3 regions of the Marinactinospora endophytica genome follow, and region 2 is predicted to be linked to each of the others. Evidence: riboswitches for the same ligand, from Rfam matches in the RefSeq annotation. Region 2 holds a riboswitch; each other region holds the start of a gene.
The links. Region 2 has a riboswitch for cobalamin ahead of metE (5-methyltetrahydropteroyltriglutamate--homocysteine S-methyltransferase). Riboswitches for the same ligand answer to the same signal wherever they lie in the genome.

Region 1: linked by a shared signal. The riboswitch ahead of ACYVHU_RS24705 (magnesium chelatase subunit D family protein) and the one ahead of metE (5-methyltetrahydropteroyltriglutamate--homocysteine S-methyltransferase) in region 2 are both predicted to bind cobalamin.
Region 3: linked by a shared signal. The riboswitch ahead of ACYVHU_RS02270 (ABC transporter substrate-binding protein) and the one ahead of metE (5-methyltetrahydropteroyltriglutamate--homocysteine S-methyltransferase) in region 2 are both predicted to bind cobalamin.

What each region holds. Positions count from the first base shown of each region.
Region 1 is NZ_BAAGVM010000017.1:55,364-65,578, forward strand. It holds gene ACYVHU_RS24695 (GNAT family N-acetyltransferase) at 1-315, shown strand, start outside; gene cobO (cob(I)yrinic acid a,c-diamide adenosyltransferase) at 352-954, opposite strand; gene ACYVHU_RS24705 (magnesium chelatase subunit D family protein) at 983-3,019, opposite strand; cobalamin riboswitch at 3,132-3,260, opposite strand; gene ACYVHU_RS24710 (GNAT family N-acetyltransferase) at 3,341-4,144, opposite strand; gene ACYVHU_RS24715 (hypothetical protein) at 4,306-4,524, shown strand; gene ACYVHU_RS24720 (TenA family protein) at 4,613-5,305, shown strand; gene ACYVHU_RS24725 (APC family permease) at 5,413-6,855, shown strand; gene ACYVHU_RS24730 (DUF6504 family protein) at 6,872-7,138, opposite strand; gene ACYVHU_RS24735 (serine/threonine-protein kinase) at 7,464-9,620, shown strand; gene ACYVHU_RS24740 (quinone oxidoreductase family protein) at 9,644-10,215, shown strand, end outside.
Region 2 is NZ_BAAGVM010000001.1:361,142-371,356, reverse strand. It holds gene ACYVHU_RS01645 (carbohydrate kinase family protein) at 1-382, shown strand, start outside; gene metE (5-methyltetrahydropteroyltriglutamate--homocysteine S-methyltransferase) at 725-3,001, opposite strand; cobalamin riboswitch at 3,173-3,399, opposite strand; gene ACYVHU_RS01635 (polysaccharide deacetylase family protein) at 3,756-5,321, shown strand; gene ACYVHU_RS01630 (hypothetical protein) at 5,413-5,949, shown strand; gene ACYVHU_RS01625 (DUF6461 domain-containing protein) at 5,992-6,678, shown strand; gene ACYVHU_RS01620 (quinone-dependent dihydroorotate dehydrogenase) at 6,761-7,909, opposite strand; gene ACYVHU_RS01615 (proteasome assembly chaperone family protein) at 7,906-8,829, opposite strand; gene ACYVHU_RS01610 (GNAT family protein) at 9,177-9,830, opposite strand; gene ACYVHU_RS01605 (DUF4913 domain-containing protein) at 9,844-10,215, opposite strand, start outside.
Region 3 is NZ_BAAGVM010000001.1:507,453-517,667, forward strand. It holds gene ctaD (aa3-type cytochrome oxidase subunit I) at 1-692, shown strand, start outside; gene ACYVHU_RS02250 (cytochrome c oxidase subunit 4) at 708-1,133, shown strand; gene ACYVHU_RS02255 (L,D-transpeptidase) at 1,372-2,715, shown strand; gene ACYVHU_RS02260 (ABC transporter ATP-binding protein) at 2,961-3,740, opposite strand; gene ACYVHU_RS02265 (FecCD family ABC transporter permease) at 3,760-4,785, opposite strand; gene ACYVHU_RS02270 (ABC transporter substrate-binding protein) at 4,782-5,789, opposite strand; cobalamin riboswitch at 5,883-6,057, opposite strand; gene qcrB (cytochrome bc1 complex cytochrome b subunit) at 6,155-7,798, opposite strand; gene qcrA (cytochrome bc1 complex Rieske iron-sulfur subunit) at 7,802-8,914, opposite strand; gene qcrC (cytochrome bc1 complex diheme cytochrome c subunit) at 8,907-9,809, opposite strand; gene ctaE (aa3-type cytochrome oxidase subunit III) at 9,826-10,215, opposite strand, start outside.

The DNA.
Region 1 (10,215 bases), on a different contig from region 2:
TTCCTGGGGGCGTTCGGTCTGCTGCGCACGTTGTGGGCGGCGCGCACCACCGAGGTCGGCTACTGGCTGGGGCCGTGGGCGCGGGGACGGGGGTACGCGCCCGAGGCCGTCACGGCGGTCGCCCACTGGACGCTGCGCGACCAGCGCTTCGAACGGGTGGAGTTGAAGGCCGCGACCGGCAACCTCCCGTCACGCCGGGTGGCCGAGAAGGCCGGTTTCGTCTTCGAGGGCGTCGAACGCAACGCGATGGTGTTGCACGTGGGCCGCGCCGACCTCGCCGTCTACAGCCTCATCCCCTCCGACCTCGCGGCCTGACGGGGTGGCGCGCCCGGCGGGGCGGGCGCGCCGGCGTCACCACTCGATGCCGCGCTGGCCCTTCTGGCCCACGTCCATCGGGTGTTTGACCTTGGTCATCTCGGTGACCAGGTCGGCCGCCTCCAGCAGGCGGGGATCGGCGTCGCGGCCGGTGATGACCACGTGCTGGCTCCCGGGCCGGTCGCGCAGGGTCGCCACGACGTCGTCGACGTCGACCCACCCCCATTTCATGGGGTAGGTGAACTCGTCGAGCACGTAGAGCCGGTAGGTCTGGGCGGCGAGGTCACGTTTGATCTGCTCCCAGCCCTCGGCCGCGTCGGCGGCGTGGTCGGCCTCGGTCCCGGGGCGCTGGATCCACGACCATCCCTCGCCCATCTTGTTCCAGGCGACACGGCCACCGACGCCGGACTCGCCCAGGACGCGCAACGCCTTCTCCTCGCCGATCCGCCACTTCGCGGACTTCACGAACTGGAACACCCCGATGTCCCAGCCCTGCGCCCATCCGCGGGTGGCCAGGCCGAAGGCGGCGGTGGACTTGCCCTTGCCCGGGCCGGTGTGGACGATCAGCAGCGGCCGGTTACGGCGCTGGCGGGTGGTGAGCCCGTCGTCGGGGACGTGGGTGGGTTTGCCTTGGGGCATGGCTGTGTCGTCTCCTCGTCGATGCTTCTCAGGCGGCGCGGCGGGCGTGCCGCACCAGTCCGCTCAGCGCGTCCGCGCCCAGTTCCGCCAGCCGGACCGCGCTGCCGCCCGTGACGGCGGCCAGCCGCGCCGCCCCGCCCAGACGCACCGGACCGTCCTCGCAGTCCACGACGACCGTCTCGACCCCCGTGGACCTGATCCGCGCCCCGGCGCGCAGCACCGCGTCGGTTCCGCCGTGGGTGGCCCTGCCGTCGGTGACGACCACCAGCAGGGGGCGACGGCGCGGATCGCGCAGCCGTTCCACCCGCAACAGCTCGGCGGAGCGCGTCAGGCCCGCGGCCAGGGGGGTCCGCCCGCCCGTGCGCAGTTCCCGCAACCGGCGCGCGCCGGCCTCGACCGATGAGGTGGGCGGGAGGGCCACCTCCGCCTCACGGCCGCGGAAGGTGACCAGTCCGACCTTGTCGCGCCGCTGGTAGGCGTCGAGCAGCAGGCTCAGCACGGCCCCCTTGACGGCGCGCATGCGCTGACGCGCGGCCATGGAGCCGCTGGCGTCGACGCAGAACAGGACGAGGTTGCCCTCCCGGCCCTCACGCACCGCCTCGCGCAGGTCGCTGCGGGCCAGGACGAGACCTCCGGTACTGCGCCCGCGGTCGCGTTGCCGCGGAGCCGCGGCGCGCAGGGTCGCCGGCAGGTGCAGTGCCCCGATCCGTCCGCGGGGCAGCCGCGCCCCCGAGGTGCGGCCAGAGGGCGTCTCGGCGCGGGAGCGGCGGCCGGGAGCGCCGCTTCCCAGCCCGGGAACGCTGAGCAACCGCGGCCGGTAGGTCTCGCCGGGATCGGCTGCGGTCTCGCCGGAGCCGCCGGGGCCGCCCTCCTGAGGGGTGTCCTCGGGGGTGGTCTGCGGCCGTTCGGGTCCGGAGGCCGCGGGCGGCGCGGCGTCGGGATCCCCTGGCCGCGGGGCGGGGCCGCCCCCGCCGCCCCCGCCGGGCCCGTCCGGCCCGTCCGGCCCCTCGGGGCCGTCCCCCGGGTCGGAGGGGTCGTCGGCCCCGGCCTGTTCGAGCGCCTCGTCCAGACGGTCCTCGTCGAGGCCGGGGGCGTCGAAGGGGTCGCGCCGACGCCGGTGCGGCAGCGCCAGGCGGGCGGCGTCGCGGACGTCGTCGGAGGTGACCTCCGGGTGGTCCCTCCAGGCGGCCAGCGCCATCGCCGCGCGCGCGGTGACCAGGTCGGCGCGCAACCCGTCCACGTCGAAGGCCGCGCACACGGCCGTGATCTGCCGCAGCGCCGCGTCGGTGAGGACGACCCGGGGCAGACGCCGCCGAGCGGCCCGGATGTGCGCGGCCAGACGCGCCTCCTCATCGGCGTAGGCGGCGGCGAACCCCGCCGGGTCGGCGTCGAAGGCGAGCCGGCGGCGCACCACCTCGGCGCGCTCGGCCGGCTCCCGGGTGGCGGCCACCTCGACGGTGAGTCCGAACCGGTCGAGGAGCTGTGGCCGCAGCTCACCCTCCTCGGGGTTCATGGTCCCCACCAGCAGGAACCGCGCGGCGTGGCGGACCGACACCCCCTCACGTTCGACGTGGGAGGTCCCCATCGCGGCCGCGTCGAGCAGGAGGTCGACGAGGTGGTCGTGGAGCAGGTTCACCTCGTCGACGTAGAGCACGCCACGGTGGGCGGCGGCGAGCAGGCCGGGCTCGAACGCGGTGACCCCCTCGGTGAGCGCGCGTTCGATGTCGAGGGAGCCGGCCAGCCGGTCCTCGCTGGCCCCGACGGGGAGCTCCACCAGGCGGGTCGGACGGGTCTGGGCCTGGTGGGCCGCGGCACCGGGGTGCGGCCCGTCAGGGCAGTCGGGGTCGGGGGCGGCGGGGTCGCAGGAGAAACGGCACCCCGCGACCACCTCGACATCGGGCAGCAGCGAGGCGAGCGCGCGTACCACCGTTGACTTGGCGGTGCCCTTCTCCCCGCGTACCAGCACACCGCCGACCGCTGGGGAGACCGCGTTGACGAGGAGCGCGAGCTTGAGGTCGGCCATGCCGACGATCGCGCTGAAGGGATAGCGAGCAGCAGTGCTCACACGGGTCCTTCCTTCCCGGGAGTCCACGCCCGGGGGTGCGCCGGGCGTGGACGGCGCGCGGACATCCCGCGCACACCCTCAACGCCCGTGAGGGGTGGGTCGTGGCGCCTGGCAGTGTCCTGGCTCCCAGATCCTCGCTCGCCCGCGCCTTCCCACCGGTGAGGTCCGGCAGTGGCGGAGTATGCGGGCCTGCTCCCTGGTCACAGTGGCGGGACCGCCCCGGATTCGCACCGGGTTCCTGCACGCCGATGGCTCACGGAGGAGCCACCGGCCGACGCCGCTCCCAGGATCGCACACGCCCTCACAGGCGTCCTCCGCGGATCAGTCGCCGCCGTCGAAGGCGTAGTAGCGCGTCACCGCGACCGGGCGAAACCCCATCCGGGCGTAGAGGTGCTTCGGCCGGTCGTCGTGGGCGGCGCGGATGAGGACCGGGCCGGCCCCCTGGGAGCGGGCGTCGGCGACCGCGTGGTGCAGCAGGCGGGTCGCCACTCCCCTGCCCCGGTGCTCCGGACGCACGAACAGGTCCTCGACCTTGGCCATCTCGCCCCGGCGCGGCCAGGAGGAGAAGAACCCGCACGGCCTGCCCTCTTCGACGGCCAGCCAGTAGCGCACCGCGGGCGTCTTGGCCCTGCGGGCGAGGACGGCCTGGGCGGTCTCCTCGGCCGGGCGCGGCGGGCGGCCCTCCCCTGCGTCCTCCTCTTCGTGGTCGAGCCGGAACAGTTCCGCCAGCCGTTCCCATCCCGCGTCGTCCTCCACGGGGAGGATGTCGACGCCCGCGCCCGCGGGTGTGGGTCCGACGAGCGGGCCGGTGACGACCAGCTCCAGCAGGGTCTCGACGAGTTCGCACCCCGCCAGCAGGAGCGCCGCCTCCGTCGCGGTGGGGGTGGTGGCTCCGACGTGGACCCGCATGGCCGGCGACGCCGTCCAGGCGCGGGCCTGGCCGAGCAGGTCGCGCAACCGGTGGGGATCGTCGCCGACCAGACCGCCCACGGTATTGCAGTACTCCACCGCGGGGGCCTTCAGGTTGCGCGTCCAGTGGGCGCCGTTGACCGTGCGCTCCTCTCCCCCGATCGCCCAGAAGGCGGCCACCGTCTCGTCCACGGCCTCGACCAGTCGTTGTGTCATGCCGGCCACGTTAACGACCCCGCGCCTTCCCGACGGTCGGGGCGCGGCGCGGCCGGGAACGACCGTTCGACGTTTCACCGGGAGTGGCGGTTGGAATATGGGGGTATCTTCCCTTTGGCCGTTTATCGACCCTTTCGACCCCCCGACCCGAGGCGGTGCCCGTGCTCTCCCCCGAACTCCAGGTGTGGTGGCGCAAGAAGGACCAGGACGACGAGAAGAAGAAGCGGCGCGGCTCAGGCGGCGCTCCACGCCGCTCCCGCGATTCCGATTCCTCCGCGCAGGACGGCGGCTCCGACGGCGCCTCCTCCTGGAGCTGGAGCTGGGGAGGCGACGGCGGCTCCGGTGGTGACGGTGGGGGTGGCGGAGGCGGAGGCGACTGAGCCGGCCGCCGAGGTTGCGCCATCGCCACGCGGGTAGCCCCGGGGAGGGGCCGGACACCGGCCCCTCCCAGCGCCCCGAGGAGGATCCGTGAACGCCGTCCCGTTCGACACCTGGAGCGCCCAGGCGCCCGACCCCCGGTTCAGCGCGTGGCTGCGGGAGTCGAGCGAACCGGACTGGTCGGCCGTGACCGGCCATCCGTTCGCCACCGCCATCCTCGACGGCACGGCCGCGCGGGAGCGGATGCGCCGCTACCTCCTCCAAGACCTCCTCTTCCTGGACCGTTGGACGGCCCTGCTCGGCGCGGCGGTCGCCTGCGCCGACACCTTCCCCGGCCGGCTCACCTTCGCCCGCTTCCTCGGCCAGACCGCGGCCGAGGAGGAGGCGTCCTACTTCGACCGGGCCCTGGACGCCCTGGGCGTCACCCCCGGCGAACGCGCCTCGGCGCGCCCCGAGCCGGCGACGGCGGATTTCCTCGCCCTCATGGACCAGGCCCGTTCCAGTCAGGACTACCCGTCGATCCTCGCCGTCCTGTGCGTCGTGGAGTGGAGCTACCTGGGATGGGCGAGCCGCGCCGGCGAACCGCCCGCCGACTTCGTGCTGCGCGAGTGGATCGACCTCCACGAGGGACCGGACTTCCGGGCGTGGGTGGGGTTCCTGCGCGGCGAACTCGACCGGATCGGCCCCGCCCTGCCCGATGAGGGGCGCGAACACGTCCGCGCCGTGTTCCGGAGGGCCGTGCGGCTGGAGGCGGACTTCTTCGACATGGCGGCCGAAGGCTGACCCACGCCCCGTCCCCGCGGACAGCGCCTCGCCGCCGTCGGCGCCCCCTTCCCTTTTCCCGTTCCGGGGGTGATGCTGTTCCCCGGCCCACGCGATCGGGAGGGCATGTGAGCGACCACGGCAACGACGGTTTCGCCCGGGTCCTGGGACGCGGTGACGTTCTCGCGCTCGCCTTCGGCGCGATGATCGGGTTCGGCTGGGTCGTGTTGACCGGCGAGTTCCTCACCGGGGCGGGCAGCCTGGGCGCGGCGCTGGCGTTCGTCATCGGCGGTACGGTCGTGGCCCTCGTCGGGCTCACCTACGCCGAACTCGTCTCGGCGATGCCGCGCGCCGGCGGCGAGCACAACTACGCGCTGCGCGGCCTGGGCGCCCACGGCGGTTTCGTCGCCTCGTGGGGCATCGTGCTGGGCTATGTGACGGTGGTGGCCTTCGAGGCGGTGGCGCTTCCCGAGACCGTCCTCTACCTCTTCCCCGACATGCGGGTCGGCCACATGTGGACGGTCGCCGGCTACGACGTGTACGCCTCGTGGGCGGCGGTGGGGGTGGTGGCGGCGCTCGTCATCACCGCCGTCAACTACGTGGGCATCCGCCCCGCGGGGGTGTTCCAGGCGGTCGCGGTGCTGTTCCTGCTCGCCGTGGGCGTGGCCCTGGCGACGGGGACCCTGGTGGGCGGTTCGGCGGCGAACATGCGGCCGCTGTTCGACGGGGGTGTCTCCGGCCTGGTCGCGGTCCTCGTGGCGACGCCGTTCCTGTTCGTCGGTTTCGACGTGATCCCCCAGTCGGCGGAGGAGATCCGGGTCCCCTACCGTCAGGTGGGGCGGCTGCTCCTGGTCTCGGTGGGGTGCGCGACGGCGTGGTACGTCCTGGTCATGCTGGCGGTCGGCGCGGCGCTGCCGCGCGAGGAGCTGGCGGGGGCGCGTCTGGCGTCGGCGGAGGGGATGGCCGCGCTGTGGGACAGCCCGGCCATGGGCACCGTCCTCGTCCTCGGCGGCATCGCCGGCATCCTGACCAGTTGGAACGCCTTCCTCATCGGCGCGAGCCGGCTGTTGTACGCGATGGCGTCGTCGGGGATGCTGCCACGCTGGTTCGCCCGGTTGCACCCTCGCTACCGGACCCCGTCGAACGCGCTGTTGTTCATCGGCGGGCTGTCGGTGCTCGCCCCGCTGTTCGGCGACCGGATGCTGTCGTGGCTGGTCAACGCGGGTGGTGTCAACATCGTGGTGGCCTACGTGGTGGTGGCGCTGTCGTTCCTGGTGCTGCGCCGGCGCGAGCCGGGGATGCCCAGGCCGTTTCGCGCGCCGGCCGGGAACCTGGTGGGCGCCCTGGCGCTGGTGCTGAGCCTGGGGCTGGCGACGCTGTATCTGCCGGGCATGCCGGCCGCGCTGACCTGGCCCTACGAGTGGGGGATCGTGGGGGCCTGGTGGCTCCTGGGCGGAGTGTTCCTGTGGCGGCTGCCACGCGTGGGCGCCGGACCGCAGGCGGAGGAACGGCTGCTCGCCGAACTGGCGCGCCGGACCGCCCGCCGCCGGGACGGGGCCGGCGCGGGCTGAGCGGGGCGCGTCCCGCTCACCCGCCCGGCCGGATCAGCCGCCATTCGCGGTTGGCGGGGTCGTGGCGCAGTTCGTAGACGCCGGTGGCGTGGTCGGGACCGGCGCTGACCCTCCAGACGTGGAGCCGCAGGGCGCCCTCCCCGCCGTCGGACACCGCCGCCGCCTGGGTCACCCAGTGGTCCAGGATCCGATGGACGACGTGGATCCGCCCCTGCCACTGGAAACGCACCGGGCGTTCCTCACGCTCCCACACCGTGACCAGCGCCCCGTAGCCGCGGCCCATGCAGCCCCCTCCACCATCCGGCAGGCACGCCCAGGCGTGCGCGGAACCGTCCGCGAGGAGGAACGGACTCCTCGTTCGAACAAGTGTTCTAATGATAGCGAAGGGGGGTCCGCCGGGGAACGTCTCCCACCCCCCGTGACCGGATCGACACCGTCGCCTCCACGGACATCCCCGAGCGCTCGCGGCGCCACAGCCGATCGTGGTTCACTTCTGAACGGGTCCCACGCCCGCCCTCCCGAGCCGGGTCCGCTCCCGGCCTCCCCTGACGGGGATCTCTGTACGCTATGAGGCGCGAATCACGCGATCCACAAAGGAACTCAGCACTGTGACGTCAAACGGGCACGAGCGCGCCAGGCCCCTCCGCACCGGCGATCCCACCGAGCTCGGGGAGTACCGCATCCTCGGCCGGCTGGGCCGTGGCGGCATGGGCACCGTCTACCTCGCCCGCGACAGCGCGGAGCGCCTCGTCGCGGTGAAGCTCATCCATCCCGACCTGAGCGACGACGAGGACTTCCGCCGACGCTTCGCCCGGGAGGTCGAATCCGCCCGCAGGGTCGCCCGCTTCTCGACCGCCGCCGTGCTGGACGCCCGCCTCGACGGTGACCCGCTGTTCATCGTGTCCGAGTACGTCGCCGGCCCCAACCTCGCCCAGGCGATCGCCGCCGAGGGCCCCATGCAGGGCGGCACCCTCGACAGCCTCGCGATGGGGGTGGCCGCCGCGCTCTCGGCGATCCACCGGGCCGGCGTCATCCACCGCGACCTCAAGCCGGCCAACGTGCTGCTGTCGTCGGTCGGACCGAAGGTGATCGACTTCGGGATCGCGCGGGCCATGGACGACGACGGCGCGGTGACCCGCTCCAGCCAGCTCATGGGCACCCCGGCCTACCTGGCCCCCGAACTCATCGAGGGGCGGGAGATCTCGCCGGCCTCCGACATCTTCTCCTGGGGGTGCCTGGTCGTGTTCGCCGGCACGGGCAGAGCCCCGTTCGAGGCGCCGACCGTCCCGGCCGTCCTCCAACAGATCGTCTCCATGGCCCCCAACCTCGAAGGACTCGATCCCACCCTTCGTGACCTGGTGTCCCACGCCCTGGACAAGGACCCGTCCCGCCGGCCGACCGCCCAGCAGCTGCTCAACCGCCTGGTCGGCCAGGAGGATCCGAGCGAGTCCGTTATCGACCAGACCGTGGTGCGCTCCTGGACGCCGCCCTCCACCGCGCGACCGGCGCCAGAGGAAACCGAGGGCCCGACCACCACCCCATCGGACGGACGCGAGGGCGCCACCGTCACCGAGGACCTGTCCCGGCAGGCCACCGCCGCGCTGCCGCCCGACCCGGCTCCCCCGACCACGCCCACCCCGCCGGGCGGGCGTCCTTCGCACCCGCGCGACCCGGCGTGGGCGGGTCCGCCCTCCGGCCCACAGGGCCCTTCCCCGTCGCCCTCCCACGTCCTCCCCACCGGTCCCCAGGGCGTGCCCTCCGGCCCCCAGGGCGTGCCCTCCGGTCCCCAGGGCGTGCCCTCCGGCCCGCAGCAGGGCTTCCACGGCCCCTACCGGATCGGAGCGGCGGGACACGGAACGGGCCATCCGGGCTTCGACGTCCCCGGCTCCCCTCCTCCGGCTCCCCCCGGCTTCGGCGGCTTCGGACCGCCCGGTCCCGGCGCGCCCGGCACCCACCTCCCTCCGGGAGGACAGGACGGATCCGCCAAGCGGCGTCGCGGCCTCAAGGCGGCCGGGGCCGCGACGGCGGGGGTCGTGGTGCTCGCCGCGGCGGTCATCGGCGGCGTGGCCCTCTTCGGCGGCCCGTCCATCCCCGAGGGAACGCCGCTGTACAGCGACGACTTCTACAGCCCCGAGACCGGCTGGAACAACGGGCAGCAGTACGTCCCCGGGGACGACTACTACGACGACGGCTACTACGAGGGGCAGTACGCGCTGCGGGCCAGCGTCGACGACCAGCCCACCCGCGGCGAGTTCGCCCCCTATGAGGGGGCCGTGCCCGACCGGATCCTGGTCGGCGCGAAGACCGTGGTCGACTCCGGCCCCGGCTACGGGCAGATGGGATTGCACTGCTTCCACCAGGACGAGGAGGACCGGACCAGGTACGAGGCGCTCGTCCGCCTCGACGGCGCCGGCGCCCAGATCCGCCGCGTCGCCGGAGACGAGGGTGGCGCGAGCGCGCTCGCCACCACCGACGAGGTTCCCGGGTTCGACACCGCCGAGGGTGCCGGCAACCGGCTCACGCTCGCCTGCGAGCTCGACCGTTCCGCCAACACCATGACCCTGAACCTGTGGGTCAACGACGAACACGTCCTGGAGGCGGTCGACACCGCCCCGCTCCCCCACGGGGAGGAGCGCGACGTGGGCATCACCGTCCAGCGCAGCAGTGGCGGCGGTGACGACGCCCTCGTCATGTTCGACGACTTCTTCCTGCACCGCATCGGTTCCGACGAGCCCACCGACGGCTCCAGCGCGGCCGAGGACTGATCCGACCGACCCCAGGAGGCCCCATGCGCGCCATCGTCGTCACCGAACACGGAGGACCCGAGGTCCTGCGTCCGGCCGAGACCGCCGACCCCCGGCCCGGTCCCGGGGAGGTGATCGTCGACGTCGAAGCCCGCGGCGTGAACTTCATCGACGTCTACCAACGCTCCGGCGCCTACGCCACACCCCTGCCCTTCACCCCGGGCGTCGAGGCCGTCGGCACGGTCGGCGAGCTGGGCCCCGACGTCACCGGCGTCACGGTCGGCCAACGGGTCGGCTGGGTCATGCTCCCCGGGGGTTACGCCGAACGCGCCGCCGTCCCCGCCGACCGGACCGTCCCGATCCCCGACGGCGTCACCTCCGAGCAGGCGGCCGCCGTGCTGCTCCAGGGGCTCACCGCGCACTACCTGACCCACACGACCTACCCGGTACAGCCGGGCGACACCGTCCTGGTGCACGCCGCGGCCGGGGGAACCGGCCTCCTGCTCACCCAGTTGGCGAAGCTGCGCGGCGCGCGCGTCATCGGCACGGTCTCCACCGGCGCCAAGGAGGAGGCGGCACGGGCGGCCGGCGCCGACGAGATCGTCCGCTACACCGA
Region 2 (10,215 bases):
CCCGGGACGTTCCGTCGAAGAGACGGCCCGCTTCTGGGCGGGGCTGGGGCCCCGTCTGGTGTTCGTGACACGGGGCGGGGAGGGCACCGTCGCGCTGCGCGGCGGGGCCGACCCGCTCCTGTTGGTGCGCACACCGCCCGCGGTGAAGGTGGCCGACACCGTGGGCGCGGGGGACGCCTTCGCCGCGGGGGTCTTGGACGCGCTCGACCGCAACGGCGTCCTGGGCGCCGCCGGGCGGGACCGGCTGGCCTCGTTGGACGCACAGGCGCTCGCGGCGTGCCTGGACCACGCCCACTGGGTCTCGGGACGGGTGTGCGAGCGCGTGGGCGCCGATCCGGGTCCCCTCGACCCGCCGCAGGTCCGTTTCCCCGCCACCGCCTGAGCCCGTCGTCTCCCGGGCCGGGCGCCCCCGTCGGGGAGACCACGACGGCGGGGGACGGCGCGGGCGGGGCCCGCTCCGGGTCGAACGGGCTGTGCTCCACGCGGCCGGGGCCGGTTCCCGGCCGCGACGGGCGCGGCGCCGAAGCACCGGACGGCCAAGGGTGGACGTCCTCGGCCGTGCCCGGGACGTCGACGGGACGGCCGGCTCCACAGGCCCGGGACGGTGACGCCGGCCGCGCGAGGACGCGCCGCGCCCCGCCCCCTCATGGGCGGCGGACCCGGCCGTGCGGCCGGGTCCGCCGGGGCACGGGGCGGGGCCTTCCCGGAGAAGGCCCCGCCCGGCTCACCCGGCCAGCTCGGCCCGGATCCTGCGGGCCGCCTCGACCATGGCGCGCAACGCCGGCTCGACCTCGGCGTAGCCGCGTGTCTTCAGCCCGCAGTCGGGGTTGACCCACAGCCGTTCCGGCTCGGTGTGCTCCAGCGCCGCGCGCAGCGCCTGCTCGATCTCCGCCACCGTCGGGACGCGCGGGGAGTGGATGTCATAGACCCCCGGACCGATCCCCCGGTCGAACCCCGCGCCGGCGAGGTCGGCCGCCGGGGACGCCTGGGAACGGGCCGCCTCGATGCTGGTCACGTCCGCGTCCAAGGCGTCGATCACCGGGGCGATCGCGCTGAACTCCGAGTAGCACATGTGCGAGTGAATACGGGTGCCGGCGGTGGCCCCCGAGGTGGCCAACCGGAACGCCCCCACCGCCCAGGCGGTGTAGGCGGCGTGGTCGCGTCCGCGCAGCGGCAGCAGCTCCCGCAGCGCCGCCTCGTCGACCTGGATGTGGCGGATCCCGGCACGCTCCAGGTCGGAGATCTCGTCACGGAGGGCCAGGGCGACCTGGCGGGCGGTCTCGGCGAGCGGCTGGTCGGTGCGCACGAACGACCAGGCCAGCATGGTGACCGGCCCGGTGAGCATCCCCTTGACCGGCCGGTCCGTGCGGGACTGGGCGTAGGTGGTCCACTCCACGGTCATCGGGGTGGGCCGGGCGACGTCGCCGTAGAGGATCGGCGGGCGGACACAGCGCGAACCGTAGGACTGCACCCACCCGTGGTCGGTGACGGCGAAACCGTCGAGCCGCTCGGCGAAGTACTGCACCATGTCGTTGCGTTCGGGTTCGCCGTGGACGAGGACGTCCAGGCCGATGTCCTCCTGGAGGGCGATGACGCGGTCGATCTCGGCGCGCATCTCCCGCTCGTACTCCTGCGTCGTGATCCGTCCCGCCCGGTGGGCGGCGCGCGCCGCCCGGATCTCACCTGTCTGCGGGAAGGAGCCGATCGTCGTCGTGGGCAGAGGAGGCAGCGGGGCCCGGGCGCGCTCGCGCTGCCGGTAGGAGGGGCGGGCCGGAGCCTGCCCGAGCGCCTCCAGCCTGGCCCGCACCCGCTGGTCGGTGAAGGCCCGCGGGGCGCGCTCGCTCGACCGCTGCCGGGCCCCGGCCAGCTGCTCCTCGACGTCCTCCGCTCCGGCGAGGGCGCGGCCCAGCAGGACCACCTCGTCGAGCTTCTGCCGGGCGAAGGCCAACCGGTCGCGCACCGACGGGTCCAGGCCGGTCTCGACCTCCAGGTCGTAGGGGACGTGCAGGAGAGGGCAGGAGGTCCCCACCACGACCTCCCCCGCCAGGCCCAGCAGGGAGGCCAGCGTCGACAGGGCCGCCGGGATGTCGGCGCGCCAGACGTTGCGTCCGTCCACGACCCCGGCGACCAGGCTCTTTGCGCCCAGGCCGCCGACCTTGGACACGTCCTCGGCGTTGCCGCGCACCAGGTCCAGGGCGACCCCCTCGATGGGGGTCCGCTTGAGCGTCTCCAGCGCGCCCTCGCCGGCCGGCCCGTGGTAGACCGCGACGAGGATCCTCGGCCGTTGCGCCACCCCGCCCAGGCGCTCGTAGGCGTCCCCCAGTTCGCGCAGAACCTCCTGGCCGGCGTCGGTGGCCAGGATCGGTTCGTCGAGCTGGACCCACCCCGCACCCGCGGAGGCGAGCTCACCGAGCAGTTCGGCATAGCAGTCGAGCAGCCCGTCGAGCAGCTCCAGGGGCCGCCATCCCCGCGGGGCGTCAGGGGAGCCCTCGGACAGCAGGAGGAGGGTCAGCGGGCCGAGCAGCACCGGACGGGTCTCATAGCCGAGCCCACGCGCCTGGACGTACTCCGACAGGGGCTTACGCCCGGCCAGGCGCGGCCGGGTGGCCGGCGACAGCTCCGGCACCAGGTGGTGGTAGTTGGTGTCGAACCACTTCGTCATCCGCAACGGCGCCGCCTCATCGCAGCCCCGGGCCATGGCGAAGTAGCGCCGCAGCTCGGCGGAGCGGTCGTCGTCCCCCTCGGCGATCCGGGCGAAACGCGGCGCCACCAGGTCGAACATGACCGCGGTGTCGAGCACGTGGTCGTAGTAGGAGAAGGTGTTGGACGGAATGTGCTCGACGCCCGCCTCGCGCAGCGTCCGCCAGGTGGCGCCGCGCAGCCTGGCGGCCACGGTGTCGAGTTCGGCCGCGTCGATGTCCGCGGCCCAGTAGGACTCCAGGGCGCGCTTGAGCTCGCGCCGCGGCCCGATGCGGGGGTAGCCGAGAACGGTCGTCGTCATCGGGCACCCGCCCCGACGGACACGTTCAGGTCCTCGCGCATGGTCTTCTCTCCCTCGTCGAAGCCGTCGTCCTTCGGCCACGAGGGTGCGCGAACGCGCGGGCGGGGCCCACGCGGCCACCGTCCGTCGTCGTCCGGCCCTCCCTCGGGGCCTCGGACAGCCGTGGTCGCGGCGCGACCACGGGCGGTGGCAGGTCTTCGGACTCGCGGGCACGGCGTGACGCGGCGCGTCACGTCTCCTACTGGCCGTCGCTTCCCCGACGCCGTGGCGTCCAGTGCTCGAAAAACGGCGTTCGTTCCCACATACCGCTGCGGGGCAGTCCCGGATTCGCACCGGGTTCCCTCTTGCGACACGCACGACCCGAGGCCGCGCGTGAACCGACCGCACCGGGAGTATAGGCCGTCCCCTGCAGACCGCCTCGACCGCGGAGGCGGTGGGCCGATCGGCCGTGTCCGCTTGTGGCCGACACGTGATCGAGATGGCATTTTCGGCCCCCGCCCCGCCTCGCCTCCGCGAACCGGCATGTCAGAGGCTGTTTCAAGCACCGAACACCTGAAAGCGGACCCGATGCGGTCGTGTTATTACTCGATTGGGTGAGACGCCACGGCCTCGGTGGTTCTAGCCTCATCAGGGGGACCGTGTCCATATCGACATAGAAGATAGGGAACCGTCCCACCCCACCCGTGCGACAAAGCAAGTCGAACCTCTTCGACTGTGAAAGACCATCCTTCCGTTGAAAGTCCCTGGTGAATCCATGCCCTCCAGCACCTCCCGCACCTTCCGAGGCACCGCCCGGCGCGGAGGCGCCCGCCTCGTGCGTGGCGTCGCCGCGGCCAGCGCGGCCGTCCTGTTGGCCGGAGCGTGCTCGTCCGGAAGCGAGGCCGAACACGCCTCCGGAACCCAGGAGGACCCTCGCGAGCCCGCGACCGGGGAGCCCGGTGAACTGACCGTCGTCGACCCGGCGCTGGTCGTCGACCTCGGTGAGGAGAAGAGCAGCGAGGATGACGGGGTCGCCGTCGAGGTCGCCTACCCGACCGTCCCCAACGCCGCCCCGTTGACCGAGCACCTCGCCGCGGCCACCGCGCAGGAGGTCGACGACTTCCGGGCCGCCAACCCCGGAGCCAAGAGCATCGGCATCGACTGGGGGGTGACCGTGGCCGGCGACGACGTCGTCGGCATCCGGCTCGTCCAAGACGAGGAGGACTCCGAGGGGCCGCGCACCCTCTACTCCACCCACTGGTACGACGCCGCCAACGGACGTCCGGCCTACTCCACCCAGCTGATCGCCGGCCAGGAGGAACTCGACGCCCTCAACGACATCGTCCAGGAGAACCTCTCCGCCTCCGACGACGTCGACGTCTCCGCGCTCCACCCGATCCTGCGCCTGTACGACTCGATGGGGTTCAACGCCGACGGCGACCTGGTCGTGGAGTTCGACGAAGGTCAGGTCGCGCCCCCCGAAGACGGCCGCGTGTTCACCGTGGTCCGCAAGGACGACGTCGAACCGCTGCTGTCGGACTTCGGCCGGCGCGCGCAGGCCGCCGCCACCGTCGTCACCCCCGACTTCCGGATCGAGCGGCCGGCCCCCTCCCCCTCCGCCGACCCCGCCCCGAGCGCGGTGCCCGGCGTACTGCCCGCCCGCGACGACTCGGTGGACTGCTCGGCACCCGACTCCAAGTGTGTCGCGCTGACCTTCGACGACGGCCCCGGGGAGCGGACCCCCGAGCTGCTCGACGCGCTCGCCGAACACGACGCGCGGGCCACGTTCTTCCTCACCGGCGGCCCGGTCCGCGAACACCCCACCACCGTGCGCCGCCAATACGCCGAGGGGCACGAGGTGGCCAACCACACCGTGACCCACCCCGACCTGACCACGGTGTCGTCGGGGAAGGTGACCTCCGAGCTCGCCACCGTCAACGCCCTGATCCGGCGTGAGACCGGCTACGACGTCGACCTCATGCGTCCCCCCTACGGCGCGACGAACGACTCCGTCGCGGAGGTGAGCAAGGAGCTGGGGCTGGCCGAGATCATCTGGAGCGTCGACACCAACGACTGGAAGGACCGCAACGCCGACATCGTCGCCAAGCGCGCGGTCGAGAACGTCCAGCCCGGTTCGATCATCCTCATGCACGACATCCACTCCACGACGGTCGACGCGGTTCCCGAGATCCTGAAGCGGCTGGAGGAACAGGGGTACACGATGGTGACGGTCTCGCAGCTCCTCGGTGACACCGAGGCCGGCAAGTCCTACTTCGACGGCCACCCCGAGCCCGAGGAGCAGGAGGAGGCCCCCGATCCCAGCGCGTCACCGGACGCCTGACCCCCGCGCCCGAAGATGTGGCATGGATGACCCCGCGTGGGGGCGGTCCCGGATACGGAGCTGCCCCCATTCGCGCGTAAGGTGGTCGCTCGTGGGTGCGAGTAGTGACGTTGACGGCTGGAACCTGGGGCCGCCGCGGAAGGCCCTCGTGATGATGGGGGTCGCCGGGACCGGTACGAGGACCGTGGCGAGACTGCTCGCCCGCCATCTGACCGCCTCCTACATCGACGTCCGTGACATGGCCCCCGACCATCGGGAGCCCTTCCCGGGCCCGCTGTCCCGTTGGCTGTCGGAACGCCGCCGCGACGGCGTGTTCGCCGTCGCCACCTGTCCCGCGCTGACCCGCCGGCACCGTGACCTGCTGCGCTCGGGCGACCCGGGACTGTACTTCATCCACCTCTCCGCAGGCCGTGACCTGCTCGTGCGCCGCGTACGCCGACTGCGCGACGCCACGGCGGCCGCCCTGTTGGAGGCACAACTGGCCGAGCTGGAACCGCTGCACGACGACGAGGAGGGCGTGGTCATCGACGCCACCGCCACCCCCGCCGAACTGGTGCAGCGCATCCTCGCGGTGGTCTCCGCGCTCGTCCCCGCCCCCGAACATCCCGACCGACCAATGGTGACCTGAACAATGGGACGCTTAGCCGACCTCCTAGTGGGAACACGCCGGGTGAAGGCCGGAAGCGACGTGGACAACGCCGCCCACCGCAACGAGGCCCCCGACTGTCGAAGGGACGGGCCGATGTCCGCCGCACTTGCCCGTGACTATGCCTGGCTCCAAGAGACCCAGCCCGACCTCGCCGAGGCCTACTGCCTGTCCTACGTCAAGGGCGTGGGCAAGGCCGAGGCCCTGTGCCGGCTCGGCGCCGACGAGCGCCGGCTGCGCTCACTGCCCATCGCCGAGGCCGTGGAGGCCGGCCTGTGCTGCGAGGGCGCTCCCCCGATGACCGCGCACGCCCTCCAGGTGAACGGGTGGACCCTGCTGGTGGAGCCCACCGGGTGCCGCGCCACCCGGCCCGAGCGCTACCGGGCCCTGTCGGCCGGGACCGAACTCGTGTCGGTACGGGTCGTCATGGAGCACCGCTACGAGTTCCGCTGGGTCGCCGACGGCGTGCTGCGGACCTTCTTCGACGTCCGCTTCCCTGATGCGCGCAAGGGGACCGAGCCCGACGCCCTGCTGGCGGAGATGACCGCGGTGGGGATCGACACCGACGCGGAGGCGGTGCACCCCGATCCGGGCGCCGCGGCGTTGGCACTGGCCGAACGTGTCACCGGTGTGCGGGTCCGCCCCAGCCACTTCGCGGGGCCGCTGCTCGGCGCGGAGCTGGAGGGGTACGCGCCGCTCACCGCCCGCTGACCCCCGAGGAGACCCAACGGGCCGGTGCGCCACCCCGCGAAGGGTGGCGCACCGGCCCGTCTCCCGTCGTGGGAGGCCGATCTCAGCGGGCCGGCGCGCGGTCGCGGACCGCGAGGTCGACGTCGACCCCGACCGCGTCGGCGACCGAGGCGTAACCGGCCGCCCGCGCCAGCCGCGCCAGCCCCTTGTGGATGCGGCGCGGCCACAGCGGACCGCCGTAGATCAGCCCCGTGTAGCCCTGCACCAGGGTGGCCCCGGCCCGGATGCGCAGCCACGCGTCCACCGGGGTCTCCACCCCGCCGACCGCGATGAGCACGATACGGTCGCCCACCCGCGCGCGCAGCCGCTTGAGCACCTCCAGCGAGCGGTGCTTCAACGGGGCGCCCGACAGACCACCGGCGCCCGCCGCGTCGACCTGGGCGGGGTCGGTCCGCAGGCCCTCGCGCGCGATCGTGGTGTTGGTGGCGATGATGCCGTGCAGGCCGAGTTCCAGGGCGAGGTCGGCGACGGCGTCGATGTCGGCGTCGGCGAGGTCCGGCGCGATCTTCACCAGGAGCGGCAGCTCGGGGTGGCCGGCGTCGTCGAGCGTACGGCGCACCTCGGTCAGCAGCGGCCGCAGGTGCTCGACCGCCTGGAGATTGCGCAGCCCCGGGGTGTTGGGCGAACTGACGTTGACCACGAGGTAGTCCGCGACGTCGGCGAAACGGCGCGCGCTGGTGACGTAGTCGGCGATCGCCTCGTTCTCGGGGACCACCTTCGTCTTGCCGATGTTGGCGCCGATGACGTGCCGGCGTCCGTGGCGGGCGCGGTGGGCGCGCAGCCGTTCCGACACCACCGCCGAGCCCTCGTTGTTGAACCCCATCCGGTTGACGATCGCGCGGTCGGCGACGAGCCGGAACAGCCGCGGCTTGGGGTTGCCGGGCTGGGGGCGCGCGGTGACCGTGCCGACCTCGACGTGCCCGAAGCCGAGCGCGACGAGCCCGGCCACTCCGTGGGCGTTCTTGTCGAAACCCGCCGCCAAGCCGAGCGGGCCGGCGAACTCCCGGCCCAGCGCGTGGATCCGGAGTTCGGGGTCGCGGGGCCCCAGGACCCGGCGCATCGCCTCGGCGACCCCCGGGACGTTCGCCGAGGCGCGCAGCGCGGCGAAGCTGAGGTGGTGGGCCTGTTCGGCGTCCATGCGGCGCAGAACGGCGTGGAAGAGCAACTGGTAGAGCACGGGTCCGGCCGTCATCCTTCTGTGCCGCGGTCGCGTTCGGCGAGGTAGCGTTCGAGTTCCGCGCCGAGTTCGTCGGCGGTGGGCAGCTGCGACTCGTCCCCGGCGAGCAGGGGGTCGAGGTCGGCGGCGAGGTCGCGCGACGCGAGGAAGTCGTCGTACTGCCGTTCGAGGTTGTGGACCACCCGCTGGACCTCCTCCGACGCCTGGACCTGCTGTTCGATCTCGGCGTCGGTCTCGCTCGCGGCCTCTTCCAGGCGGCTGGTGGGAAGCGCCAGGCCCGTGGCCCCGGCGACGTACTCCAGCACCGACAGGGCCGCCCGCGGGTACTCCGACTGGGCCAGGTAGCTGGGGACGTGGACGGCGTACCCGATGAAGTCGTGGCCGGCCTCGCCCAGGCGGTACTCCAGCAGGGAGGCGGCGCTGCCCGGAACCTGCACGGTCCCCATCCACGGGGTGAAACCCGAGACCAGCTCGGCGCGGGTGGCGTGGGCCGTGACAGTGGCCGGGCGGGTGTGGGGGACCGCCATGGGGATGCCGTGGAAGCCCACCGTCAGGCTCACCGAGAAACGCTCGACGAGCTGGATGACGGCCTGGCTGAACGCCTCCCACTCCCGGTCGGGCTCCAGGCCGTTGAGGAGGAGGAAGGGCGTGCCCTCGCCGTCACGCAGGAGGTAGAGGGCGAGCTTGGGGTCGGCGTAACCGGTCCAGGCGTCCCGGTTGAACGTCATCACCGGACGGCGGGAGCGGTAGTCGAGGAGCCGGTCGATATCGAAGGTCGCGATTTCCTCGGCCTCGAAGTCCTCGAGCAGGCTTCCCACCGCCTGCCTGGCGGCGGCCCCCGCGTCCACGAAGCCGTCGAGGGCCACCAACATGACCGGCTCGGCGAGCTCGGGAGGATCGGGGCGAAGCTCGTAGAGATCAGCAGGATCTCGCACCTGGACGGCTCTCCATTCTCACGCCGGGTGATCTGGGGGCGGGGCCGCCCCGGGGCCCTCCCGGGAGGCGGCCGTGCGGGCCGGCGGACGTCGTACGCCGGGCCTTCGGATTCCTTCCCAGGATACCGACCTGCCAGGGGATGACCGTAAAGCTCGATTTCGCCCGCCTTGAGACACCACCGCCCGACCCCACGGGCGGGACGGGAGGGAACCGGACACGGCGGACTTCGACGACTCGCCTCACCAAGAGATCAGGACGGTGCTTTCCCGGATACGTCCCAGGCAGATTCAAGCCACACCTGCCAGCAACAGAGAGGTACGGGGAACAGCGGGATCGGGGGTTGAGATCACAACCCGAGGTCCTGTTCGGCCTGCTGGCCGGGGAGCTCCCTACCGCGTGGACCACGCGAGCGCCACCGCGCCCACCATCGTTGTACGGCGTCGTGCGGCGGCCGGGCGTTCATCGTGTCCACGACCATGTGGGTGTCGATGAGCTCAGGGTCGAGTCCTTCCCGCTCCATCCGCTGCTTCTCCCGATCGCGCCGTTCCGGCGAGTCATAGGTGGGCTTAGATTCGCCATCGATCTCGTTGGTGGACCTTTCCAGTCCCTCCCACACCTGTTGCCGCGTTAGGGTGCGCAGGTCAAGCCCATAACGGTCCAGGACCTCCTGGTGGATGGTGTCGTCGGCTTTCCGGGCTATCCGCTCTTGGTCGCGCCAGGTCACGGCCACCTCATGGACCTCGGCGATCTGGTCCGGGGTTGCGCGCTCCCACCATTGGGGGTCCTCGACCTGCTTCAGCTTCTCCTGGGCCTTCTTCCAGACCCGCCTGCGCAGGCGATGGAGCGCAAAAGCCCGGTCGGCCGCCACGGCTCCGCGAGCGAGGGTGTCGGTGATGAGGTCGAGTCGGCGGGCCAGCAGACGCCCGACCTGTTCCGCCCTGACCATCGCCTCGCGCAGGTTATGGGAGAGCGCTTCCTCGATGCCGTCGGATTCGGTCATGGTCGTCTCCAGGTCAACCGATGGTGCGGGCGTCGGTGAACAGGCCCGGCGGCGGCGGGTCATAGGGCAGGGGTTCGCCGGCCCGGTTCTCGTCGGTGGAGGCGGCGAAGGGACCATCGGGGTCGAAGAGGATGTTCATGTGGTAGTCAGCGTGGTCACGCCACCAACTACTGATCCCGGTCGCGCCATCCTGGCGCAGGTGTTCCCAGGATCGCCAAAGGCCGTCCAGGCGCGAGACTGCCTCTCCATTGCGCCACCACTGAGCCGACCAGCGCCGTGGCCCGCGCGGACCGACCTTGCGCCGGTACAGCGGCACGATGACCTCGCGCACGAACTCGTCCACCGATCCGTAACACAGGTCCTGTCCAACATCTCCAGCGTCGAC
Region 3 (10,215 bases), 150 kb from region 2:
CGGTTCCGACCGGTGTGAAGTTCTTCAACTGGATCGGGACGATGTGGCGGGGCCAGCTCACCTTCGAGTCGCCGATGCTGTTCACGATCGGCTTCCTGGTCACCTTCCTCTTCGGCGGCCTGACCGGTGTCATCCTGGCCTCCCCGCCGCTGGACTTCCACGTCACCGACTCCTACTTCGTGGTGGCCCACTTCCACTACGTCGTGTTCGGCACCGTGGTCTTCGCGATGTTCGCCGGCTTCTACTTCTGGTGGCCCAAGTTCACCGGCAAGATGCTCAACGAGAAGCTGGCGAAGTGGCACTTCTGGGTGCTGTTCCTCGGCTTCCACGGCACCTTCGGCGTCCAGCACTGGCTGGGCGCGGAGGGGATGCCCCGCCGCTACGCCGACTACCTGCCCTCTGACGGCTTCACCGCGCTGAACCAGTTCTCCTCGGTGAGCTCGTTCATCCTGGGCGCCTCCACGCTGATCTTCTTCTGGAACCTCTGGATCACCGCGAAGAAGGCCGAGAAGGTCCAGGTCGACGACCCGTGGGGGTACGGCTGCTCGCTGGAGTGGACCACCTCCTGCCCGCCGCCCCGGCACAACTTCACCTCGCTGCCGCGGATCCGGTCGGAGCGTCCGGCGTTCGACCTGCACCACCCGTACGCCGCCGCGCCCGGCGCGGCCCCGGCTCCGGCAACCACGAAGTAGGAGGGAGGGCTCACCATGAAGATGCAGGCCTACCTGTTTATGGGCGTCTCGACCTTCTTCGGGCTCATCGCCGGCCTCTACGCCTACTGGGCGTGGGCCGTCGAGGGCCAGATCGAGTGGACCGGCACGGTGGCCCTGGTCGTCGCCATCGGCTTCGGCTGGATGGTCGGCTTCTGGCTGTGGCAGGCGGCGCGTCGCAGCGAGCGCGCGCACGGCCTGCCGCCGGAGGAGCGCCTCGACGGTGAGATCGCCGAGAACGCCGGCGAGTACGGCTTCTTCAGCCCGCACAGCTGGTGGCCGCTGTTCGTGGCCATGGCGGTCGCGTTCACCGCGGTGGGCGTGGCGATCGGCTGGTGGATGGTCTTCATCGGCGCCTTCGCCATCATCCTCACCTCGATCGGCTGGGTCTTCGAGTACTACCGCAAGGAGTTCCAGCACTAGAACAGGATTGAACCCGGTTGTAACCGGGTATCGATGTCCTTTTGTGGCCCCGGCCGGGCAACGAATCCGCTGAGATCGTTGCCCGGCCGGGGTATTCTTTTCGAGCGGACCGATACATCCTGTCGGGGTATCTCCCGGTACGGCCGCCTTGTCATCGTTTTTGGAACTTGTTCGCTTGGATTCGAGCCCGAGCGGACGGGTCGGGATCCGGTCGAGCTCGATGCTGGAGGTCGCACGCGTGAAGGACAGCGCATTCACACCGACACTTCGTCGCCTGGGCGCAGGGTTGGCCGGTGTGGCCCTCGTCTTCACGGCCGCGTGCTCTGGGGGCGAAGCCGGACCGGGGGCCGACACCACCGGCTCTGAGAGCACCGGCAGCGCGGTCGAGGTCGAGATCACCCCGCAGGACGGGTCGACCGAGGTCCAACCCAACCTGCCGGTCACCGTCACCGCGGCCAACGGCACCATCACCGACGTGAAGATCACCCAGGCGGCCGGCGAGCAGGCGCAGACGGCCGAGGTGTCCACGGAGCAGCAGGAGTCGACCGACAGCGCGCTCGACGAGATCACCGGAACGCTCAACGAGGACAAGACCGAATGGGTCAGCGACTGGACGCTGACACCGGGCAGCGACGTCACCGTCACGGCCACCGCCGAGGGTGAAGACGGTGAGAAGACCGAGGTCGTCAGCGAGTTCTCGACCCTCCCCGCGACCGAGGGCAAGCGGCTCGAACTCCAGTCGAACTTCCCGGTCAGCGGCGACACGGTCGGCGTGGGCATGCCGATCATCGTCAACTTCGACCTTCCGGTCGAGAACAAGGCCGCGGTCGAGGCCGCCATGGAGGTCGTCTCCGAGAAGCCGGCCGAAGGCGCGTGGAACTGGTTCGGCGACCAGATGGCGGTCTTCCGCACCAAGGAGTACTGGGAGCCCTACCAGAAGGTCACGGTGAACCTGCGGCTGGCCGGTGTCCAGGCAGCCGAGGGCGTCTACGGCATCAAGAACTCCCAGATCAACTTCGAGGTCGGCCGGGCGCAGTTCACCGAGATCGACGACGACACGCACCGCATGGTGGTCGAGCGCGACGGCGAGCAGATCAAGGACTTCCCGATCAGCAACGGCAACGCCACGACCCGCGCCTACACCACCACCAGCGGTGTGCACCTGACCATGGAGAAGTACGAGCACCTGGTCATGGACTCCGCGACGGTCGGCATCCCCGAGGGGCACCCCGACTACTACAAGCTCGACGTGCAGTACGCGGTCCGCTTCTCCAACAGCGGCGAGTTCACCCATGCCGCCCCGTGGAACGGTTCCCTGGGCCAGGCCAACATGAGCCACGGCTGCACCAACATGAGCACCGAGGACGCCAAGTGGTTCTACGAGAACTCGCTGATGGGCGACCCGCTCACCATCACCGGGACCGACCGCGAGCTCGAGGTCGACAACGGGTGGGGCTACTGGCAACGCTCGTGGGACGAGTGGCTGGCAAACAGCAACCTGGGCGAGTCCGACAAGACGGATGAGGCCGGTTCGCCGGGCTCCCCGCTGGCCGAGCCGGCCGCCGCCTCCGCCACGGACTGACGCGGCCGAGCCCGCTTGGAAGGCCCCCGGAGCATCGCTCCGGGGGCCTTCCGCGGTGAGGGACGGACGAATTATGGACGGACCGTTTCAGGGGCCTGAGATCTCTCAGCTGCCTCTCCGGTACGGCCGGGGAAGGCCCGAGGCCCCGATGGCCGGGAGAGGCCGGCTGAGCGGCCTCCCGCCGCCCGCCACAGGGACCCCTCCCGGGCGGGGCGCCGGCGCTGTGGCGCTCCCGCCACGTCCTCTCAGCGCGCCTCCCCGGTGGGCGGGAGGAAACGGACGTAGGGCCGTCCCCCCGGCCCGTCGGGAGACACCACCGCGCGGACCCCGTAGACCTCGGAGACCAACCGGGGGGTCACCACCCGTTCCGGCGGTCCGGCGGCGACCACCCTCCCCTCCCGCAGCACCACGAGGTGGTCGCAGAACATCGAGGCCAGGTTGAGATCGTGCAGCGCGATCACCGTGGTGACCGGGAGGCGGGTGATCAGGTCCAGCAGTTCCAGCTGGTGACGGACGTCGAGGTGGTTGGTCGGCTCGTCCAAGAGCAGCTCACGAGGCTCCTGGGCGAGGGCGCGGGCGATGTGGGCGCGCTGGCGCTCCCCTCCCGACAGGGTGTGCCAGGACTGTTCCGCCTGGTCCGTCAACCCCGTGTGACCGAGGGCGGCCTCCACCGCCGCCTCGTCGGCCGAGGAGAGGGGAGCCCAGGCCCTGCGGTGCGGGATGCGGCCCAGCCGGACCACGTCGCCCACGGTCAGGTCCACCTGGGGGGTGGCCTCCTGCTCCACCACGGCGATCCGGCGGGCCGCCCCTTTCCGCCCGATCTCCTCCAGGGGCGCGCCATCGAGGCGGACCACCCCCGATGAAGTCCGGCGCACCCCGGCCAGCAGCCGCAGCAGCGTCGACTTGCCGGACCCGTTGGGGCCGAGCAGCCCCACCGTCTGTCCCGGGGCCGGCTCCAGGCTGACGCCGGCCACGATCATCCTGCCGCCGACGCTCCAGGAGACGTCCTCCGCGCGCAGGCTCATCCGTGCCCCCTCCGCGTCCTCATGCCGTCCTCCGGCCGCGGTACAGGATGTGGACGAAGGCGGGAACACCGATCAACGAGGTCACCACGCCGACCGGAAGCTCCTGCGGGTCCAGGACGGTCCGCGCCACGGTGTCGGCCCACACGAGGAAGATCGCGCCGGCCAGCGCCGAGACGGGCAGGAGCCGGCGGTGGCCGGGGCCGACGATCGCCCGGGCCGCGTGGGGCAGGACGAGGCCGACGAAACCGATCGCGCCGACCACGCTCACCAGCGCCGCGGTCATGAGGGCGGTCACCCCCAGCAGCGCCAGGCGTGTTCGGGCGACGTGGATCCCCAGCGAGCCGGCGGCGTCCTGGCCGAAGACGAGCGCGTCTAAAGCGGGGGCCCGTCCCAGGCACGCCGGCAACGCCAGGAGCAGCACCAGCAGGCAGGGCCACACATCGGGCCAGGACGCCCCGCTCAACGAGCCCAGCAACCAGAACAGCACGCCCCGGGTCTGTTCCGGATCGGCCGAGGACATGACGACGAGAGAGGTCAGCGCCGAGAACAACTGCATCGTGGCGACGCCGGACAGCACCACGCGGTCGGTCGTTCCCCCCGACAGGTGCCCCAGGCCCAAGACGAGGGCGAAGGAGCAGGCCGCGCCGAGGAACGCCCCGGTGGACAGGGACAGCGCGCCCCCGCCCACGCCCAGCACGACGACCAGCACCGCGCCGGTGGAGGCTCCAGAGGAGACCCCCAGGACGAACGGGTCCGCGAGCGGGTTGCGCAGCAGCGACTGCATCACCACCCCGCACAGGGCCAGTCCGGCGCCGCACACCGCCGCGAGCAGGGTGCGGGGCAGCCGCAGGTCCCACACGATGCCCTCACGGATCGCGCTGAGCCCCGAGTCGGCTCCGCCCAGGCGTGAGACGGTCACCGCCGCGACCTCGCCCACGGAGATCCCCGCGGGGCCGATCGTGATCGCGACCGCGACGGAGGCCACCAGCAGGGCGCAGCCGGCCGGCCACAGCAGGAGGGGGCGCGCCGCGAAAAGCCCTCTCACGAACGTCGGGGGCCGGCCAGACCCAGCTCGCGCAGCCCGGCGGCGACCTGTTCGATCCCCTCGACGGTGCGGATCGACGGGTTCATGGCGGCACCGCTGACGAGGATGAATCGGTCGTTCTCGACGGCGTCCATGTGGCGGGTGACCGGAGTGGACTTCAGGAAGTCGATCTTGGCCGCACCGGACTCGGCCGTCTGGCTGTCCCGGGTCAGGTCGCCGAGCACGAGAACGTCGGGGTCGCGGTCGGCGATGGTCTCCCAGTTGACCTGGGGCCACTCGTCGTGGGTGTCGTCGAAGGCGTTCTCCGCGCCGACGGCTTCGGTGATGATGCCCGGCGCCCCACAGCATCCCGCCAGGTAGGGCGCCTCGGAGTTGGCGAACCAGAAGAGCACGGTGGTGCCGGAGGCGTCGACGTCACGGGTGGCGGCGTCCACACGGGAGGAGAGGTCGGCGACCAGCTCCTCGCCGCGCTCCTGGACTCCGAAGATCCTCGCGAGGTCGCGCACCTCACCGTAGACGTCCTGCATCGTCAACGGCTCCGCGCGGGAACCGTCGCCCCTGTCGAAGGAGGACTTGGCGCAGTCGGCCGGGGAGAGGTAGGTCGCCACCCCGAGCCGCTCGAAGTCGTCGCGGGTGGCGACGCCGCCTTCGCCCAGGGTCGAGACGAACGACGCGGAGACGAAGTCGGGCTCCGCGTCCAGGACCCGTTCGAACGAGGGGGCGTTGTCGGCCAGGCGGGGCACGCCCGCGTTGGCCTGCTCCAGCCCTTCGGCGACGGGATCGGTCCAGGTGGCGGTCCCCACCATCCGGTCGGCCAGGCCGAGGGAGAGCAGGATCTCGGTCGACCCCTGGTTGAGCGAGACCGCGCGCTGGGGCGGCTCGGCGACCACCACGTCACGGCCGCAGTTGTGGACCGTCACGGCGGACTCCGGGGCGGCGTGCGTGGTCGGGTCCGCGGAGTCGGCACCGCATCCGGTGGCGGCGCACAGGGCGAGGGAGAGCAGGACGGGGACGAGGGGACGATGGGGGGTCGGCACGGCCGTCCTTTTCGCGTGGGGCCCGGTCGCGGGGCCCGGCGGGCATCCTCCTCCGGTCGGCGGGAGACCAGAGTGCCAGCAGGTCTTCGGACTCGGGTTCGTCCGGCCGGAGCGCCTTCCCAGGATGGTCCCAGTGGCCCGTGCCCCGTCCGTCCCCCTCACCGCTGCGCGTCAGTTCCGGATTCGCACCGGATTCCCTGCCCCGTGCGGGGCGGCTGGCGGCTGCAAGGTATCACAGGCCCCGCGGGCGAAGAGCGGCCGGGAACGCCGAAGGGCCCGGCCTCCCCGTGGCGCGGGGGAGGCCGGGCCCTTCACAGGCCACCGAGACGGGCTCAGTGGGCCTTCACGGACTCCTCCTCGGACGCGGTGGCGCCGTGGTGGAGGTGGTGCCCACTGTGCGGACGGACGCCCTCGAAGGAGACGTTGTCCTTGGTGTACCAGTGGGCCAGACGCGCGCGAAGCCGTCCCTTGGCCCCCCGCCCGCTCGGCGGCTCCACCCCGTTCTCGTCGGTGGAGTCGATGTCGATGCGGGCCGGCGGCTTGCTCTGGAGGACGTGCACGGTGTCCGGGGAGGACTCCTTGTGCACCTCGATGAACTCACCGCTGGGGAGTTGCTGGATGGTGCCGCTCTCGTAGCCGTGCTCCAGGATCTCGCGGTCCCGGCGCTGCAGACCGAGGCAGATGCGCTTGGTCACGATGAACGCGATGATCGGGCCGAGGATGATCGCGATGCGGAAGAACCACGTCGTCGCGTACAGGCTGATGGAGAACGTCTCCGACAGGATGTCGTTGGAGCCGGCCAGCCAGATCAGACCGTAGGCGGTCACACCCGCCGCACCGATGCCGGTGCGGGTCGGGGCGTTGCGCGGACGGTCGGCCACGTTGTGGTGGCGCTTGTCCCCGGTGATCCAGGCCTCGATGAACGGCCACGCCGCCAGGCCGCCGAAGAGCAGGCCCATGCCGCCCAGGCCGGGCAGCAAGACGCCCATCGGCACCGCGTAACCCGCGATGGTGAAGTCGAACCAGTTCGGGAAGATGCGCAGCGCACCCTCCAGGAAGCCCATGTACCAGTCGGGCTGGAGGCCCGAGGTGATGGACGTCGGGGTGAACGGCCCGAACAGGTGGATCGGGTTGATCTGGACGAAGGCCGCCAGCCCGGCGATGACCGCGAAGGTGAAGAAGAAGAACCCACCGGCCTTGACGGCGAACGCCGGGTACATCGGCGTGCCGACGACCTTCTTCTCGGTCCGTCCGGTTCCCGGGTACTGGGTGTGCTTCTGGTGCCACAGGATCATGAAGTGCGCCACGATCAGCGCCAGCAGGATGCCCGGGATCACCAGGATGTGCAGCGTGTACAGCCGGGGGATGATGGCCTCGCCGGGGAACTCCCCACCGAACATGAACATCATCAGGTAGGTGCCGATGACCGGGATGGCCAGCAGCACGCCCTGGAAGATGCGCACGCCCATGCCGGAGGGCAGGTCGTCGGGCAGCGAGTAGCCGAACAGGCCCTCGACGATCGCCAGCGTGAAGATGGCGACACCGATGAGCCAGTTGATCTCGCGCGGCTTGCGGAACGCGCCGGTGAAGAACACCCGCAGCATGTGGATGACCAGCGAGGCCACGAAGATCAGCGCGGCCCAGTGGTGCACCTGGCGGATGAACAGGCCGCCACGGACGTCGAAGGTGATGTGGAGCGTCGAGGCGTAGGCCTCGCTCATCCCCACGCCCCTCAGCCGTTCGTAGGAGCCGTCGTAGACCACGTGACCCATGCTGGGGTTGAACCACAGCGTCAGGAAGACACCCGTCACCAACAGGATGATGAACGAGTAGAGCGCGATCTCGCCCAGCATGAACGACCAGTGGTTCGGGAAGACCTTGCGCAGGTTCTTCTCGCCGGTCTTCGCCAGGTGGAACCGGTCGTCGATGTAGTTGCCGAGGCCGCGCAGCGCCTTGGGGGCAGGAGTAGTGCTCATCTGCTAGTCACCCTTCTCCGCGTCCCAGAACGTCGGGCCGACGGCGCTGGAGAAGTCACCGGCCGCGACGAGGTACCCCTCATCGTCCACCCTAACCGGGAGCTGCGGCAACGCCCGGTGGGCCGGCCCGAAGACGACCTTGGCGCCGTTGGCGGCGTCGAACGTCGACTGGTGGCACGGGCACAGGATCCGGTGCGACGTCTGCTCGTAGAGGGCCGCGGGGCAACCCACGTGGGTGCAGATCTTGGAGTACGCGACGATCCCGTCGTGGGTCCAGTCGAGCTGCTGCTGGGTCATCTCGTCGCTGAAGTCGGCCGGGTCCATCTTGATGAGCAGGACCACGGTCTTGGCCTGGTCGTTCAGGCTGAGCCCGTGCTCGGGGTCATGCGACTCGGGCAGCGCGGTGACCATGCCGCCGACCTCGTCGAGGTCGGACGCGCGGATGAGGCGGTCGGTGCCCTCGACCACCATCCGCATGCCGTCCTCCCACATCGTGTGCTTCAGCTTGTCACCGGGCAGCGGCCCGGTGTCGCGCAGCAGCACGATGGGGGCCAGGCCCAGCGGGACCATGGCCAGCAGGAGGGTACGGCGCATCAGCGGACGCTTGGTGAAACCGCTCTCATGCGCGCCCTGCATGAAGAAGTCGCTGAACGAGCCCTTCTCCTCGGGGGAGGAGGGCAGCTCGTCGTAGGGCGAGGACACCTCGTAGTGCGGCATCACCCGGCGGGCCCACACCGTCATACCGGCGCCGATGGCGAACAGCGCCAGGGCGATCGTGCCGCCCATGAGCATGTTCGCGTACTGCGCGGTCTGCGGGTCGGCGATCGCCGGCTCGCCCTCGGCGTTCGGCGGGAACGAGAAGTAGCTGACGAAGAAGCCGATGCCGGCGAGGAACGCCACGAGGAACCACAGCGCGGCGAGCTTCTCGCCCTTGCGCTGCATCTCCTCGGGGCGCGGGTGCGTCTCCACGGCGGGGTAGGGCCCCTCGTGCCGCCGCTCATGGGCGGTCGCCGTGGCGCCGGCGAGGGATTCGCCGGCGGGCGAGGGGGTGCCGATGACCCGGTCGGGTCCTTCGGCACCGGCCCCGCTGTCGTGGTTGGTGTTGTTATCAGTCATGTGCTCGCTGCTTCGCGGTGATCCAGATGGCGCACGCCACGATCAGGCTCATGCCGACGGTCCAGCCGATGAAGCCTTCGGCGACCTGGCCGATGCGGTCGAGCGAGAAGACGCCGCCGGCGTCCGGTTCGGCCTGCAGGTCCTTCACGAACTTGATCAGGGACTGCTTCTCTTCCTCGGTGATGGTGGTGTCGTTGAACACCGGCATCGCACCGGGACCGGTGATCATGGCCTCGTAGATCTCGCGCGGGGTCGCCTCGTGGATCTCCGGGGCCCAACGCCCGTCGGTCAGGGCGCCGCCGGCACCGGACCAGCTGTGGCAGTGCGCGCAGTTGGTCATGTACAGCTTCATGCCGGCCTCGGTGTCACCACCGGCGATGTACTGCTCGTAGGCCGCCTCGTACTGCTCCTTGGCGGCCTTGTACTCGCTCTCGTCCTCGAAGTCCGAGCGCTGCGGAGCCAGCCCGGGGGCCTGCTCCGGGATGGCCGGGCCGCCGCCGAACTCCTGGTCGACGTAGGCGGCCAGGTCGAGGATCTCCTGCTCGGTGTAGACCGGGTCGCGGCGGGGCATCTGCACGTCCGGGTTCATGGACGGCATACGGCCCGTGCTGACCTGGAAGTCCACCGCGGCCGCACCCACGCCCGTCAGGTCGGGACCGTTCTCGGTGCCCTTCCCGTCGAGCCCGTGGCAGCTGGCGCAGCTCTGGACGAAGATCTGCTTGCCGTTGCTGATGTCGACCGGGGCCTCCTCGGAGCCGGCCGCAACGGTCTGCGCCTGAGCCCGATCAGCGTTGGGCGCCACGAAGGCGTAGCCCACGCCGAAGAAGGCGAGCGCGATTATGACGACGACATACCCCGCAAGGGGATGCCGTCGCCGCGCGGTAATCCATTTCACGGTTTCCCCGTTCGGGTTACTGGATGAAGTAGATGGATGCGAACAAAGCGATCCAGACCACGTCAACGAAGTGCCAGTAGTAAGACACGACGATGGCGCTGGTCGCCTGCTGGTGAGTGAAGCGCTTCGCGGCGTACGTGCGTCCCAGCATGATCAGGAACGCGATCAGACCACCGATCACGTGGAGCCCGTGGAAGCCCGTGGTGAGGTAGAACATCGAACCGTAGGCACTGGACTGCAGGGTCAGGCCCTCGTGCACGATCAGCTCGTAGTACTCGTACGCCTGGCCGAGCACGAAGATCAGGCCCATGGCGAACGTGATGAAGAACCACTTACGGAGCTTCTTGACGTCACCGCGCTCGGCGGCCCAGACGCCGGCCTGCGCGGTGAAGCTCGAGGCCACCAG